DNA from 3 places in the Rhizobium sp. AN68 genome. Region 3 is predicted to be linked to each of the others. Evidence: predicted binding sites of a transcription regulator. Region 3 holds the regulator's gene; each other region holds the start of a gene.
What was found. Region 3 encodes PhoB, which activates phosphate uptake and scavenging genes when phosphate is short. Its sites were predicted from a motif close to TGTCATNNANCTGTCAT; they were not measured.

Region 1 (4,941 bases), 250 kb from region 3:
TCAGGCCATATCCGAACGCGCCGGATGCGCCGGCGGGAAAGGTGGACGCGCACTGCAAACCAAAGGCGTCGTCGCCGGAAATCAACGCACATGTCTCGAGCAGGCGGCAAAATCGGTCGAGGCTGATGCGCTCCGTCACGCTGCCGAAAGTGGCAGGATCGATATCGAGAGCCTTGCAGATGGGGGCAATGTCGATGCCCCGCGACCGTGCATAATTGGCGACGCCGGCGGCCAGACCGGCCACCACTGTTATCTCGTCGCTGACCCTCTTTTCAGGCATCCCTCGCCTTGGCGTACCATGTTTGGAAATTGTCGCCTGATGGTAAGCGTTGGGAAGCCATTTGTCGACCAGTTCGGCCTATGGAGTTTAAATGTGGCGACGGCAGGCGCTCTGCTCCAGCACCTGCATGATGGTTTTGCCCGCATCTTCCATGGAACCGCTATTGTCCACGGTCGTCACATCAAAATCTCCGACGACCGTGAGCGAACTGCGTTCCAGCCGCCGGAGAATATCCTCCCGGCTTTCCCGCCCGCGCTGCTCCAGCCGCTTCGCCAGCACGTCCGGCCGTGCAACGATGTTCACGACCTTGAGGCGCGCAAAGGCGGTGCCGAACTGGGGCAGGGCCGAGCGGGAGCCGTTGGCGATGACCACGTCTCCCGCATTAAGATGACGATAGACGGCGGCCGGAATGCCATATTTCAGCCCGTGCGCCTGCCAGGAAACGGCAAAAGCACCTTCGTCTTCCAGCCGGTTGAACTCGTGCATGGAAACGGCATCGTGATTTTCGCCGCCGGCATCGCCGCTGCGGGTAATGACCCGGCGGGTGAAATGAAAGCCCGGCCGCCCGGACAGCTGCGCTGCCGCATAATCCATCAGCGTGTCCTTGCCGGCCCCACTCGGGCCGACAATTACGATCATGGTTCCGGGCACAGTACCCAGTGTCTGGCCGTCAAGCCGGCTATCCTGTCCGTTGCCGGTCATGCCACACGTTTGCCCTGACGCCAGACCGAGCGGGCGACGGGAACGCCGTCCTCGCGGTGAACTCGGACCAGATCGGCCCGCAATCCCGTTGCGATGCTGCCGCGATCGCGAAGGCCCACCGTTCGTGCCGGCGTGGAGGTGACCATGCGCAACGCTTCCGGCAGAGTGATGGCTTCCACCTGGTCGGCGAGCAGGAACGGCGCGTAAAGCAGGCTGAACGGCACATAGTCGGAAGAGAGAACATCCAGCACGCCAAGTTCGGCAAGATCACGCGCGGCGATGTTGCCGGAATGGGACTTGCCACGAACGATGTTCGGTGCGCCCATCAGCACGCTCATGCCGGCGCTGTGCGAAGCCTTTGCCGCCTCGACGCTGGTGGGGAACTCCGCGAGTTTCACGCCGTGTCCGATCGCTTCGCCCACATGCGCTTCTGTAGCGTCGTCATGGCTTGCAACAGTTATGCCGCGCTCGGCGCAGCGGGCCGCCAGGTAATCCCGGTGCTTGGCGGAAAACTCCGCCGATGCCGTCTGCCGGCGTCTGACGAACTCGGCGAAAGCCTCGTCGCTCAGTCCGCGCTTCTTCTGGTAATAGAAGATATATTGGTCCATCGACTGGAACTGGCGCTGCCCCGGGGAGTGGTCCATCATCGAAATCAGCCGCACACGCGGATCGGTCTCGAAATCTTCGAAATGCTCGAGCACATCGGCGGAGGCGACTTCACAGCGCAGGTGCAGCAGGTGATCTGCCCGCAGGCGGTTCTGATCGGCAGCGGTTTCAATGGCATCCGCCATTTCCCGCATCTCGCCCTTCTTGAACCCGCCATCTTCGTCGGAGCCGAGCCGCAGGCAGTCGAAAACAGTGGTAATGCCTGATGACGCGACCTGCGCATCGTGAGCCTGAATGGCGGCGATCTTATCCCAGATAACCCCGGGACGCGGCGAATAGTGCTGTTCCAGATGGTCGGTGTGCAGTTCCACCAGACCCGGGATGAGGAAATCGCCTTCGAGATCCTCACCGGTTTTGGAGGCGCCTTCGCTGATATCGGCAATCTTGCCGTCACGGATCAGAACGGATCCCAGAATAATATCGTCTTCCAGAACGATACGGGCGTTGGAAAGGGCATGCTCGGTCATGGGTCAGCATCTTTCTTTGGCGGCTGGCCAAGCGGGTGCCAGCGATGAACGGTAAATGGTGCGCCGCGCGTTTCCTCAACGAACAAAGCGAGGCCGGAAATGGTGAGAGGCCGGTCGACGAACTCGGAAAACTTTGTCGAAAGCACATCCTGGATAGCGGGCGCGTCGCTTTCGTCGATGCGGCCCGTCAGCGTCATATGAAAGCGGAAGTCATCCATGACATGCGGATAACCCCAAAGCGACAGATTTTGCCGCTGGCTTTCGGTCAGGTTTTGCGGGCGCCGGCGGGCAATGTCCGTCTCGGACAGGGGCGCGCGAAAACGGTCGAAATGGTCAACGATCTCAGCGGCAAAATCCTGCAGCGGCTGGTAGGTGCGATCCGGAACGAGCGCGAAAAACGGCCCGAGTGCACCGATGACAACACGTGGAATATCGAAGACGGACTGGCTGGCCGCAAACTGTTCGAGGGCGGCGACGAGATCCGCTTCGCTGTATTTTTCGGAAAGCTCGAAGGGGGCTTTCAGCGTCGCGTGGAAACCGTAACGGCGCGGCTCCTCGGTCATCTCCGCATAAGCGCCATGGTCATCATGTTGCGCGCCGGAAAAGGCATTGCGTCCCAGCCAGCGCGACGCCGCTTCAGTCAGTGGATGATCTTTAGCCGGAGAAAAATAGATGGCGTAGCGCACGGCAAGCACTCTTCGGTGTCATGGAAAACCTGGATGAAAAGCTATTTGGCGTGACTCGCCCGCTTCCCGCAAGGTCAGGAGTGCGAGGTAATCGCTTTCCGTGACAGAATGATGATGCCCCAGGAAAAAAAGCGCTTGAAACGCCGCGTGTCTCTCGAATGTCCGGAAGACGGATGCTGGCGCATTGACGGGATGTATCTGACTTTGCAAAGAGGTTCCGGTTTTGCGCACGTCTTGGGAAGCGGGATAGCCAAACCCCGCTCCTGCTTTATGAATTAATGCTGGGTTTTCCCGATCAGGCGCGACCGCAGGGAATTCGAGATGTGGTCGAACAGGAAAACCACGAAGAGAATGAGCAGCACCATATAAGCGACCTTGTCCCAGTCGGCATTGGTACCCATCGCTTCCAGCAGTTTCAAACCGATGCCGCCAGCACCAACCGCACCGATGATCGTGGCTGAACGGGTGTTGCTTTCCCAGAAATAAAGCGACTGGGAAATGAAGACCGGCAGGACCTGCGGAAGCACGCCGAAACGATTGACGGCAATGGGGGAAGCGCCAACCGATTTGACGCCCTCGCGCTGCTTGTCGTCAACATTCTCCAGCGCCTCGGCATAGACCTTGCCGAGCGCGCCGGTATCGGTGAAGAAGATCGCGGCAATGCCGGGGATCGGCCCCGGACCGAAGCTGCGGGTGAAAAACAGCGCCCAGATCAGCATGTCGATCGAGCGCAGGAAGTCGAATAGACGCTTCATGCCCCAGTTGGCGGCCCTGTTGGCGGTGATATTGCGTGCGGCGAGAAAAGCGAGCGGCAGGGCAACGAGCGTGCCGAACAACGTGCCCACAAAGGCCATCACCAGCGTCTGCATCAGCTTGGAAAGAATATCGGCGTGCTGCCAGACACCATTGTCGAGGAAATCATCGACCATGTGGCTGATATTGGAGCGCGTGGGATCGAGCCTTTCCCCCCACAGCGCCAGTGCGGCAAGGTCGCCATAGCTCTTGCCCCAGAATTCCGATTTGGTATCGAACAGGAAGTTCGCCCATCCGAGGAACCGCCGCTGCACGTAAACCTGGCTGGTGCGGATTTCCGCCTGTCCGGCAAAACCGTAATGCACGAGAACCTTGTTGCCGTCCTGCGTGATCTCTTGCGGCAGGACCTCAGGCGCCAGAGCCTTGTCGCCATTGATGATGACGGGATAGTTCTTGCCGTCCACATAGACGTCCACCCGGGTCGGCGTTACGTCGAGACGGTTTTGCGTGCCCGCGTAAACGACGCTGTAGCCGCCATCCGGCAAGGGTTGCAGCCAGTCGATCGGCGCATCGGCGGGATATTGCATCCGGCTTGACCACTGCGGGTTCACCTTGCCGTCTTCGAAACGAAGGCGTGGCTGGGCCCTCCAGGAATACCAGTCCTGAATGTAGCTCGAAGCGCGATCCCATCGGCCCTGCATGAAAGCGGGGCCGACATTGAAGAAGAAAAAGCAGGCGGTGAGATAGACGAGGACGGCGACAATACCGGTCAGCAAGCCGAATCGCTGCATGAAGCCGCGATTGAAAATTGCGGGATGTGCGGCCGTCAGCCTCTCGCGGTCTGCGGTATTGAGAATGAAGCTGGACGACATCAGGCCGCTCCCCGTCCGAATTCGAAGGATTGATGGCCGATCAGCCTGCGGCGCAACCAGCTTGAAAACTGGTCTACGGCGATGATGGTGATCAGCAGCAGGATGATGATGGCATAGGTCTTGGAGGCGTGATCGTTACCGATCGACAGCCGGAAGACCTCGCCAATGCCGCCACCACCAACGGCGCCGATGATGGTCGAGGCGCGTACGTTGATTTCGGCACGCAGCAATGCATAGGACACGAAATTGGGCAGGACCTGCGGCACGATGGCAAAGCGAACCCGCTCCAGCCAGTTGGCACCCGCGGCACGCAGGCCTTCATCCGCCTTCATGTCGGCATTTTCCACGACTTCGAAGAATAGCTTCCCCAGAGCCCCGATGGTGTGCACGGAAATCGCGATGATCGCCGCGATCGGCCCGATCGATAAGATGGCAGTCAGCAATCCCGCGACGACGATCTCCGGAAAGGCGCGCAGGATCTCCATTACCCGGCGTACCACCCAGCGCACGAGGCC
Region 2 (4,941 bases), 240 kb from region 3:
GGCCGGGCGCGAAAAGCGCATCTATGCCGTGCCACCCTACACGGATGTCGTCAGCCTGGATTTCGAGGACCATCCGTTTGAAATCCAGAGCTTCGACAAGCCCTGCGCGCTGTGCGGCGGGGAGAATGTCTATCTGGACGAGGTGGTGCTGGACGACAAGGGCGGGCGGATGTTCGTCTGCTCCGATACCGACCATTGCGAAGACCGCCGCGCCCATGGCCACAAGGGCCATTTGCTGGCGGATGTGAAGGAGGCCGCAGAATGAGCGACGCACCGCTTCTGAAAGTCAGGGACGTTTCGAAATATTACGGCGACCGCGCCGGTTGCCGCAACGTCTCCTTCGAGCTTTATCCGGGCGAGGTTCTGGCAATCGTCGGTGAATCCGGCTCCGGCAAGACCACGCTTCTCAACTGCATTTCCACACGGCTCGTGCCGACGGCTGGCAGCGTGGAATATCGCATGCGCGACGGCTCGGTGCGAGACCTCTATCATATGGGCGAGGCCGAACGGCGTTTCCTGATGCGGACAGACTGGGGGTTTCGTGCACCAGAACCCAGCGGATGGGCTGCGCATGGCGGTTTCGGCGGGCGCCAATGTCGGCGAGCGGCTTATGGCTGTCGGTAACCGGCATTACGGCAATATCCGGCAATCGGCCAGCGAGTGGCTGGAACGGGTGGAAATCGGCACAGACCGCATTGACGACCAGCCTCGCGCCTTTTCCGGCGGCATGCGTCAGCGTCTGCAGATTGCCCGCAACCTGGTGACCTCACCGCGCCTCGTCTTCATGGACGAACCGACCGGCGGCCTCGATGTCTCGGTGCAGGCACGCCTGCTCGATCTCGTGCGTGGTCTCGTCAACGATCTCGGCCTCGCCGTTATCGTCGTCACCCATGATCTGGCGGTCGCGCGGCTGCTTTCCCATCGCATGATGGTGATGAAGGGTGGTGACGTCATCGAACACGGTCTGACAGATCGGGTGCTGGATGATCCGCGCGAACCCTACACGCAATTGCTTGTTTCCTCCATTTTGCAGGTTTGACGCCATGCCGACACCCCTTATCGTTTCGGAAGTCTTCAAAAGCTTCACCATGCATCTTCGCGATGGCATCGAACTGCCTGTTGTCCGCGATGTCAGTTTCTCCGTGTCCGGCGGAGAATGTGTCGTGCTCGGCGGCCCGTCCGGCATCGGCAAAAGCTCGATCCTGAAAATGCTCTATGGCAATTATGCCATCGACAGCGGCCAGATCCTCATCCGCCACGAGGATCAGGTCATTGACATGGGCAGCGCCTCGCCGCGCACCATCCTCGAGATTCGCCATCGCACCATCGGGTATGTCAGCCAGTTTCTGCGCACCGTGCCGCGCGTTCCGGCGATCGACGTCGTCGCCGAGCCGCTTTTTGCGCGCAAGGTTGCCGCAGAAGAGGCCCGCGAGCAGGCAGCCGTTCTGCTTTCGAAACTCAACCTGCCGCGGGAACTGTGGTCGCTGCCGCCAGCAACCTTTTCCGGCGGCGAGCAGCAGCGCGTCAACATCGCACGCGGTTTCATCACCGATCACGCGATCCTGCTTCTCGATGAACCCACCGCATCCCTGGATGCCGCCAACCGACGGGTGGTCGTGGAGATGATCGCGGAAAAGAAACGCAAGGGGACCGCCTTGCTCGGTATTTTCCATGACGAGGAAGTGCGGGAAGCCGTGGCCGATCGCGTTCTGGATGTCTCGCAATTCTCCCCCGGAAGGCAGCGGCATGAGTGTGAAGGTCGGTCTCGAACCTGTTGTCCACGAAAGTGCCCGCGTCACCAATTCATCGATCGGCCGCTATACCGAAATTTCCGGAACGCTGCCGCATCGAGGAAGTGGAGATGGGCGACTATTCCTATGTCATGCAGGACGGTGCGATCTGGTGCGCCACCATCGGCAAATTCGTCAACATCGCCGCATCCGTCCGCATCAACGCGACCAATCATCCGATGTCGCGCGCCACACTTCACCATTTCACCTACCGTGCCCGCAATTATTGGGACGACGCCGATGATGAAAATGACTTCTTCGCCGCCCGCCGCGCCAAGCGCGTGGTGATCGGCCACGATGTCTGGATCGGCCATGGCGCGACCATCCTGCCTGGCGTCACAATCGGAAACGGTGCGGTAATCGGGGCCGGTGCGGTCGTGTCGAAAGACGTTGCGCCCTATACCATCGTCGGCGGCGTACCCGCCCGGCTGATCAGGAACCGCTTCCCGGCGGACCTTGGCCAGCGCATGGACGATCTCAAATGGTGGGACTGGGACCACGCAACGCTGCGCGGCGCACTGGACGATTTCCGCACCCTCGCCGCCGAGGATTTCGTGGCGAAATACGCCGGGTAAAATCGCGCCAAACCGAAGAAACTGCAGATTCCGGGGTCATGCTCCGGGGGTCTCGCTAACCATGTCTGCGAGACAAAGCGCGGGCTTCAAGCCCTTGGCACGACTACTAAAAGGTTCGCAGGCGACCACGCGCACGCCTTATCTGCGCATTCTGTAATATTTTCTTCATCAAACTGACATTCACGCTTCACGCACCGCTGTTAGGTCGAACCCCATCAGAAGAAGATTGGACGGGGAAATGAGCTTTCACCTGAAGCAAGTCACGCGCCGTTTCGGCAACCACACTGCGGTCGATTCAGTGAATGTGGAAATTCCGCAAGGCCAGATGGTTGGCGTGATTGGACGTTCTGGCGCAGGAAAGTCAACGCTGCTGCGCATGATCAACCGCCTCGTCGATCCCTCCTCGGGTTCCATTCATTTCAACGACACGGAAGTCTCTTCGCTGAAGGGTGCCGCCCTGCGCAACTGGCAGCGCGACTGCGCGATGATCTTCCAGCAGTTCAATCTGGTGCCGCGTCTCGACGTGCTCACCAATGTCATGCTCGGCCGCCTGAACCACCGTTCGACCGTGCTCAGCCTGTTCAACATCTTCACGGATGAAGAGCGCCTGATGGCGATTGCCGCCCTCGAGCGGCTCGGTATCGAGCACGTAGCCATGCAGGCGGCGGGCACGCTTTCCGGCGGCCAGCAGCAGCGCGTCGCTATCGCCCGGGCACTAATGCAGTCTCCGAAGATGGTTCTCGCCGACGAGCCGATCGCCTCTCTCGATCCCCTGAACGCCAAGATCGTCATGGACGCCCTGCGCGACATCAACGAGCGTGAAGGCATCACCGTCATCACCAATCTGCATACGCTGGATACGGCGCGCAATTATTGCGAACGCATCATCGGCATGTCGCAGGGTCGAGTCGTTTTCGACGGAACACCCGCCGAACTGACGGCGGCGGCGGTCACCGAGATTTACGGCACGGATTCACACGGCGCCGGCATCGACGAGACCATGACCTCGACCAGCATCAATATTCCCGGCGCGCAGCTTGCCGCGCGTCCGGTTCAGCAATCTGCCGGTCCCGAACCGCTGGCTCTCGCCGGGCTCTGAGGAACCGCTCAGCATCGTTTGCGCCCGCGTCAAGGGCCGATACTTCACAACAAACTCCGGCTCGCCGGAAAACAGGAGAAAGTCCATGTTGAAGAAAATCCTTCTTTCGGCAGTCGCCCTTGGCGTTCTGGCCGGTTCGGCCATGGCTCAGGACGTCAAGGTCCTGCGTATCGGTCTCGACGGTTCGGAAAATGAAGCCGACCAGATCCGCAACACGAAGTGCGTTGCGGATGGCCTCAAGGCTGCAACCGGCGTTTCCGAAGTTCAGGTTTTCCCGTCGCCGGACTATAACGGCGTTATCCAGGGCCTGCTCGGCGGCACCATCGACATTGCATCCATGGGCGCTTCTTCCTACGCCAAGATCGCTATTGCCGATCCCAAGGCCGTCGATCCGATCCTGACCTATACCGGCTCTGACGGTTCGAGCGGCTACTACACGATCATGGTTGCCCGCAAGGACAGCGGCATCAAGTCTCTGGCTGACGCCAAGGGCAAGAAGATCGGCTTCGCCGACCCTGACTCCACTTCCGGCTTCCTCGTCCCGAACGTATCGATCCCGAAGGAAACCGGCGTTCCGGTCAAGGAATATTTCTCCGAAACCGGCTTCGGCGGCGGCCATGAGAACCTCGTTCTCGCCGTTCTCGACAAAAAGTTCGACGTCGGCACGACATTCGGTTCTGGCGTCGGCAAGTGGGAAGAAGGCTACTCCGGCGGCAACCTTCACCAGATGGTCAAGAAGGGCAACCTCGACATGGACGATATCGTTCAGGTCTGGAAGTCCCCGCTGATCCCGAACGGTCCGCTTCTCGTTGCCAACAAGATCGGTGACAGCATGAAGCAGAAGGTCGAAGACTTCTTCATGGAACTTCCGAAGAAGGATCTCGCCTGCTTCCAGGGTTACACCCAGGGCAAGAACACTGCCTACATCAAGGTCGACCCGGCTTTCTACCAGACGATCATCGACGCCCGTAAGTCCGTTATCGGCGGCTGATCCTCAGATCATATCCGGAAGCGGCGGTGCCTTGCGGCATCGCCGCTTTTGCCAATAAAGGAAAGCGGCATGGCGACCACACTGCAACATGGTACCCTCACGCCCGAGGGATTGAGCGCATCGTCCCGAACGGTGATGCGTCATTATCAACAGCAGCTTAGGACACGGCGGATTTATACCGTTATGTCGCTCGTTATCTTCCTCATCGTCCTTGCCGCCTCACTGAATTTCGCCAATGAGGCCAATTCGGGCAAGTTCTTCGAGCGCCTGCCATATTTTTTCGACTTCATGAAAACATTCGTGCCGGATAGCCCGCTCGAGGTCTTCCGGGCGATGTTCGACCTGCCGTCGCCCTATGACAACGGTTCGCTGAAATACAACTATGTCGCGGATCGCGTTTACATCACCAACGGTTTCTACATACCGCATTTCATCTATCAGCTGATCATCACGCTCAACATCGCGCTGGTCTCGACGATAATAGGC
Region 3 (4,941 bases):
CCTCACGGGCCTCTTCCGCCGTGGTGACGAGCGGCGGCAGAAGACGGATGACATTGTCGCCCGCAGGCACGCCAAGCAGATGCTCTGCGCGCATGGCCTGCAGCAATTCGCCCGAAGGAATCTTCGCCTTGATGCCCAGAAGCAGACCTTCGCCGCGAATTTCGTCGATCACGTCAGGATAACGGTCCTTGAGCGAGGCCAGACCCTGCCGGAAGACCAGCGCGACGTCACGGACCTTCTCGAGAAAACCTTCGGAGAGAACGACGTCAAGCACGGCATTGCCGACTGCCATGGCCAGCGGGTTGCCGCCATAGGTGGTGCCATGTACGCCCGCCGTCATGCCGGAAGCGGCATCTGCCGTAGCAAGGCATGCGCCGAGCGGGAAACCGCCACCGATACCCTTGGCGACCGCCATGATATCGGGCGCAACACCGGTATGTTCATAAGCAAACAGCTTGCCTGTGCGGCCGACACCCGTCTGGACCTCATCGAAAATCAGCAGCAGGCCGTGCTCGTCGCACAATCCGCGCAGGATTTGCAGGAATTCCTTGCTGGGCGAGCGAATGCCGCCCTCGCCCTGGATGGGCTCGATCAGAAGTGCTGCAGTCTCAGCCGTGATGACGGCCTTGAGGGCATCGACATCACCGAACGGAACCTGATCGAAACCTTCGACCTTGGGACCGAAACCTTCGAGGTATTTCTGCTGGCCACCCGCGGCGATCGTCGCCAGTGTACGGCCATGGAAAGCGCCTTCGAAGGACACGATGCGGAACTTCTCCGGATGGCCCTTGGTATAGTGATAACGGCGGGCGGTCTTGATGGCGCATTCCAGGGCTTCCGCGCCTGAATTTGTGAAGAATACCTTGTCCGCGAAAGTCGCTTCCGTCAGGCGCCTGGCGAGTTTTTCCTGTCCCGGTACTTCATAAAGGTTCGAGACGTGCCAGACCTTCTCGGCCTGCGTCTTGATCGCATCAACGAGGTGAGGATGGGCGTGGCCCAGCGAGTTGACAGCAACACCGGCCGCAAAATCCAGATATCGCTCGCCGCTTTCCGTGAACAGCCATACACCCTCGCCGCGCTCGAAGCGCAGGGGGGCTCTTGAAAACGTATCAAACAATGGCGCGCCGGCTTCGGCCATGGCTGTATCACTCCTTGCGCAGATGCGCTGTCAAACTGTTGTCAATAGGCTTGCGGGGTTATCCCTCGCCTGAAAATCAAAATGCCGCCTTGCGGCGGCAGGGGCACTATTGTCACTTCGTTTGCCGATGTCAACAAAAGTCAGCGTTTCCCGGGCTTCTCAAGCACTAGTATGCGGCGGCGGGCCAGCCCCAAGGTGTTGCCTTTCAGACTCAATACGCCAGCAAGTTGGGGAAAACCGGAAAATCGATTCCAGATGATTCCCGCGACTCTTGCCACGGAGTCGGGCTGGCACTAGGTTAATCGCTAATTACTAGACTGCATTGCGGCGGAACTAGTCACCGAAAATCTGGCGGAAACCACGCTTGCGGCATGCGCGCGAGACGGAGAGGGATTCTGCCGAAAATACACGCGACAAGCGGAGAAGCGGCATGAACTGGACAGACGAACGAGTCGAAAAGCTCAAGAAATTGTGGTCCGAGGGCCTTAGCGCCAGCCAGATTGCAGCGCAGCTGGGCGGCGTCAGCCGTAATGCCGTGATCGGCAAGGTCCATCGTCTCAATCTGCCGGGACGCGTCAAGGCTGGCGGTCCAGTGACTTCGGCACGCTCCGCGCCGAAGCGTACCGCTGCCCCTGCACCGCGTGCGACGACTTTCGCAGGTCGCGTCAACGCGGCTCCGGCGCGCATCCTCACCCGTTCGAACGCGGCAACGGCGCTGCACGAGGAGATCGATATCGAGACCGCGCAGGTTCTCGATTACGTTCCTTCCAAGAACGTTGTCACGCCGATTTCCCGTCGCCTGACGCTGACGGAACTGACCGAGCGCACCTGCAAATGGCCGGTTGGCGATCCGCTGAAGGACGACTTCCATTTCTGCGGTTGTGAAGCGCTGGAATCTTCGCCCTATTGCAAGTTCCATGCGAAACTCGCCTACCAGCCGGTGAGCGAACGCCGCAAGGCTTGAGTGTTGCGGCACGCATTCAGCACTCAAAAATTACGGGCCTTCGGGCCCGTTTTTTTTGACAAAAATAAAGCCGCTTTCTGGGCGGCTTGATGGCAGGCCTCACACTTTCCCCTTACCATTGGGCGTGACCCTTCAATCCGGATTTCAACGCGCCGCCGATCTCCTACGGTCAAAACGGACAATGGCATCGAGTTTGGCGGATATTCATATTGAAAAAGCCCGAAACCGTTTCAGATTTCGGGCTTCCTGATTTTTTGGTGCATTACTTCGCCAGCGAAACTATCTGGTTTCGCTTCGCTCAGGCTTCCATCGAATATCCCGCACCACGCACCGTGCGGATGACATCCTGCATGTGCGAGAAATTCAGGGCCTTGCGCAGACGTCCGACATGCACATCGACAGTGCGCTCGTCGACATAGATATCATGACCCCAGACGCCATCCAGCAATTGCGAGCGGGAAAACACCCGACCCGGCGACGTCATCAGGAATTCCAGCAAGCGGAATTCCGTCGGGCCGAGGCGCACTTCGCGGCTTTTGCGGTGAACGCGATGGGTCTCGCGGTCCAGTTCGATATCGCCGCATTTGAGCACCGACGACAGAACTTCCGGACGGGCCCGGCGCAACATGGCCTTGACCCGGGCCATGAGTTCCGGCGTCGAGAACGGCTTGACGACATAATCGTCAGCGCCGGTAGCGAGACCGCGAACCCGTTCGCTCTCTTCGCCACGCGCCGTCAGCATGATGATGGGCAGGCGTTCCGTTTCCGGCCGCATTCTCAAGCGCCGGCACAGTTCGATACCGGAGACACCGGGCAACATCCAGTCCAGGATAAGAAGATCCGGAATGCGCTCCTGCAGCCTGATTTCCGCCTCATCGCCACGGGGTATCGTGTCGACGTCGTATCCCTCAGCCTCGAGATTGTAACGAAGCAGGACGCTCAACGCTTCCTCGTCTTCCACAACTGCAATCTTGGGCACCATATGCTGAACTCCGCAAGCTTCTGCTTGTCTGTTACTCGGTCACCGAACCAAGCGTGTTGGAACTGTCGTCCTTCGGACGCTCGCCCTCCGGCTGGCTGCCGGTGGTCATGTAATAGATCGTCTCTGCGATATTCGTCGCATGATCGCCGATACGCTCGATGTTCTTGGCGCAGAACAGAAGATGCGTGCAGGTGGTGATGTTGCGCGGGTCTTCCATCATGTAGGTCAGAAGCTCCCGGAAGAGCGACGTGTACATGGCATCGATTTCCTCGTCGCGTTCACGGATCGCATTGGCCTTTTCGGCGGAACGCGTGGAATAGACGTCGAGGACTTCCTTGAGCTGCACCAGCGCCAGGTCGGACAGATGCTCGATGCCGCGGGCGAGCTTGCGCGGAACGCCGGTGCCGGCGACAGCGATAACGCGCTTGGCCGTGTTCTTGCCAAGATCGCCGACGCGTTCGAGATCGGCGGCGATACGCAGGGTGCCGATGATCTCGCGAAGGTCTGCCGCCATCGGCTGACGCTTGGCGATGGTTACGATCGCCTTGTCGCCGATTTCGCGCTCAGCGTGGTCGAGAATGGTATCGTCCGAAATGACTTTCTGCGCAAGCGCAGCATCGGAATTGACGAGTGCGCGCACGGCGTCACCGCACATCTGCTCGGCAAGACCGCCCATTTCGGCGATGCGGCGCGTCAGAAACTTCAGTTCGTCGTCATAGGCAGACAGGATATGCGAATGGGTCGTTGTCTGTGTCATGGTCTATTCCTCCGGCTTGGCCTGCATGCGCGTGCCCAACAGCGGGGCACGGCAGAGGCACCAGTCTTGTACGGTTACGATAAAGCACCGGCCGGGGATCAGCCGAAGCGGCCCATGATGTAGTCCTGCGTGCGCTGGTCGTCCGGATTGGTGAACATCTTGTCGGTTTCGTTTTCTTCGACAAGATGACCAAGATGGAACATGGCCGTACGCTGGGAAACGCGCGCCGCCTGCTGCATGGAGTGCGTGACGATGACGATGGTGTAGTTGGTGCGCAGTTCGTGGATCAGTTCCTCGACCTTCGCAGTCGCGATCGGATCCAGCGCCGAGCACGGCTCGTCCATCAGGATCACTTCCGGGCTGACGGCAACCGCGCGTGCGATGCACAGACGCTGCTGCTGGCCACCGGAGAGGCCCGTGCCGGATTCCAGCAAACGATCCTTCACCTCGTTCCAGAGACCCGCTTTCTGCAGGCTATGCTCGACGATCTGGTCCATATCCGCCTTGTTGCGGGCGAGACCGTGGATACGCGGGCCGTAGGCGATGTTCTCATAAATCGTCTTCGGAAACGGGTTCGGCTTCTGGAACACCATGCCGACGCGGGCACGCAGTTCCACGACGTCGATCTGCTGATCGTAGATATCGTCGGTATCGAGCGTGATCTTGCCGGTGACCCGGCAACCGTCGATCGTGTCGTTCATGCGGTTCAAGGTGCGCAGGAAAGTGGATTTACCGCAACCGGACGGGCCGATAAGTGCAGTCACCGTGTTTTCGCGGACATTTAGGTTCACGTCGTAAAGCGCGCGCTTTTCGCCGTAATAAACCGAAACATCCTTGCCGATCATCTTGTATGAGACTTCATTCATTTTCTTGTCCAGCGCCTTTTCAACTGCTGCTTCCGACAACATGTTCATTGCTCTAGCTCCCTCTACCAGCGCCGCTCAAAGCGGCGACGCAACAGGATTGCGCCAACATTCATGAGAATGAGGAACAGAAGCAGGATGATGATAGCGCCAGATGTCCGTTCGACAAAGGCACGCTCAGCTTCGTTCGCCCACATGTAAATCTGCACCGGCAGGGCCGTGGACGGATCCATAGGC

Region 1: RBH71_RS13550 (DUF1045 domain-containing protein) is a predicted target of PhoB. The motif match lies at 2,902-2,918, and genes of this name have one in related genera.
Region 2: phnC (phosphonate ABC transporter ATP-binding protein) is a predicted target of PhoB. The motif match lies at 2,529-2,545, and genes of this name have one in related genera.

Annotation. Positions count from the first base shown of each region.
Region 1 is NZ_JARWMI010000003.1:114,842-119,782, forward strand. Features, by position in the region: gene RBH71_RS13535 (AraC family transcriptional regulator) at 1-280, opposite strand, end outside; gene phnN (phosphonate metabolism protein/1,5-bisphosphokinase (PRPP-forming) PhnN) at 368-982, opposite strand; gene RBH71_RS13545 (alpha-D-ribose 1-methylphosphonate 5-triphosphate diphosphatase) at 979-2,115, opposite strand; gene RBH71_RS13550 (DUF1045 domain-containing protein) at 2,112-2,810, opposite strand; gene phnE (phosphonate ABC transporter, permease protein PhnE) at 3,077-4,426, opposite strand; gene phnE (phosphonate ABC transporter, permease protein PhnE) at 4,426-4,941, opposite strand, start outside.
Region 2 is NZ_JARWMI010000003.1:119,837-124,777, reverse strand. Features, by position in the region: gene RBH71_RS13590 (alpha-D-ribose 1-methylphosphonate 5-phosphate C-P-lyase PhnJ) at 1-265, shown strand, start outside; partial or broken gene phnK (phosphonate C-P lyase system protein PhnK) at 262-1,039, shown strand; partial or broken gene phnL (phosphonate C-P lyase system protein PhnL) at 1,044-1,733, shown strand; partial or broken gene RBH71_RS13575 (DapH/DapD/GlmU-related protein) at 1,747-2,365, shown strand; gene phnC (phosphonate ABC transporter ATP-binding protein) at 2,604-3,464, shown strand; gene phnD (phosphonate ABC transporter substrate-binding protein) at 3,550-4,455, shown strand; gene phnE (phosphonate ABC transporter, permease protein PhnE) at 4,525-4,941, shown strand, end outside.
Region 3 is NZ_JARWMI010000003.1:359,900-364,840, reverse strand. Features, by position in the region: gene RBH71_RS14785 (aspartate aminotransferase family protein) at 1-1,138, opposite strand, end outside; gene RBH71_RS14780 (GcrA family cell cycle regulator) at 1,569-2,102, shown strand; gene phoB (phosphate regulon transcriptional regulator PhoB) at 2,401-3,084, opposite strand; gene phoU (phosphate signaling complex protein PhoU) at 3,116-3,841, opposite strand; gene pstB (phosphate ABC transporter ATP-binding protein PstB) at 3,940-4,755, opposite strand; gene pstA (phosphate ABC transporter permease PstA) at 4,770-4,941, opposite strand, start outside.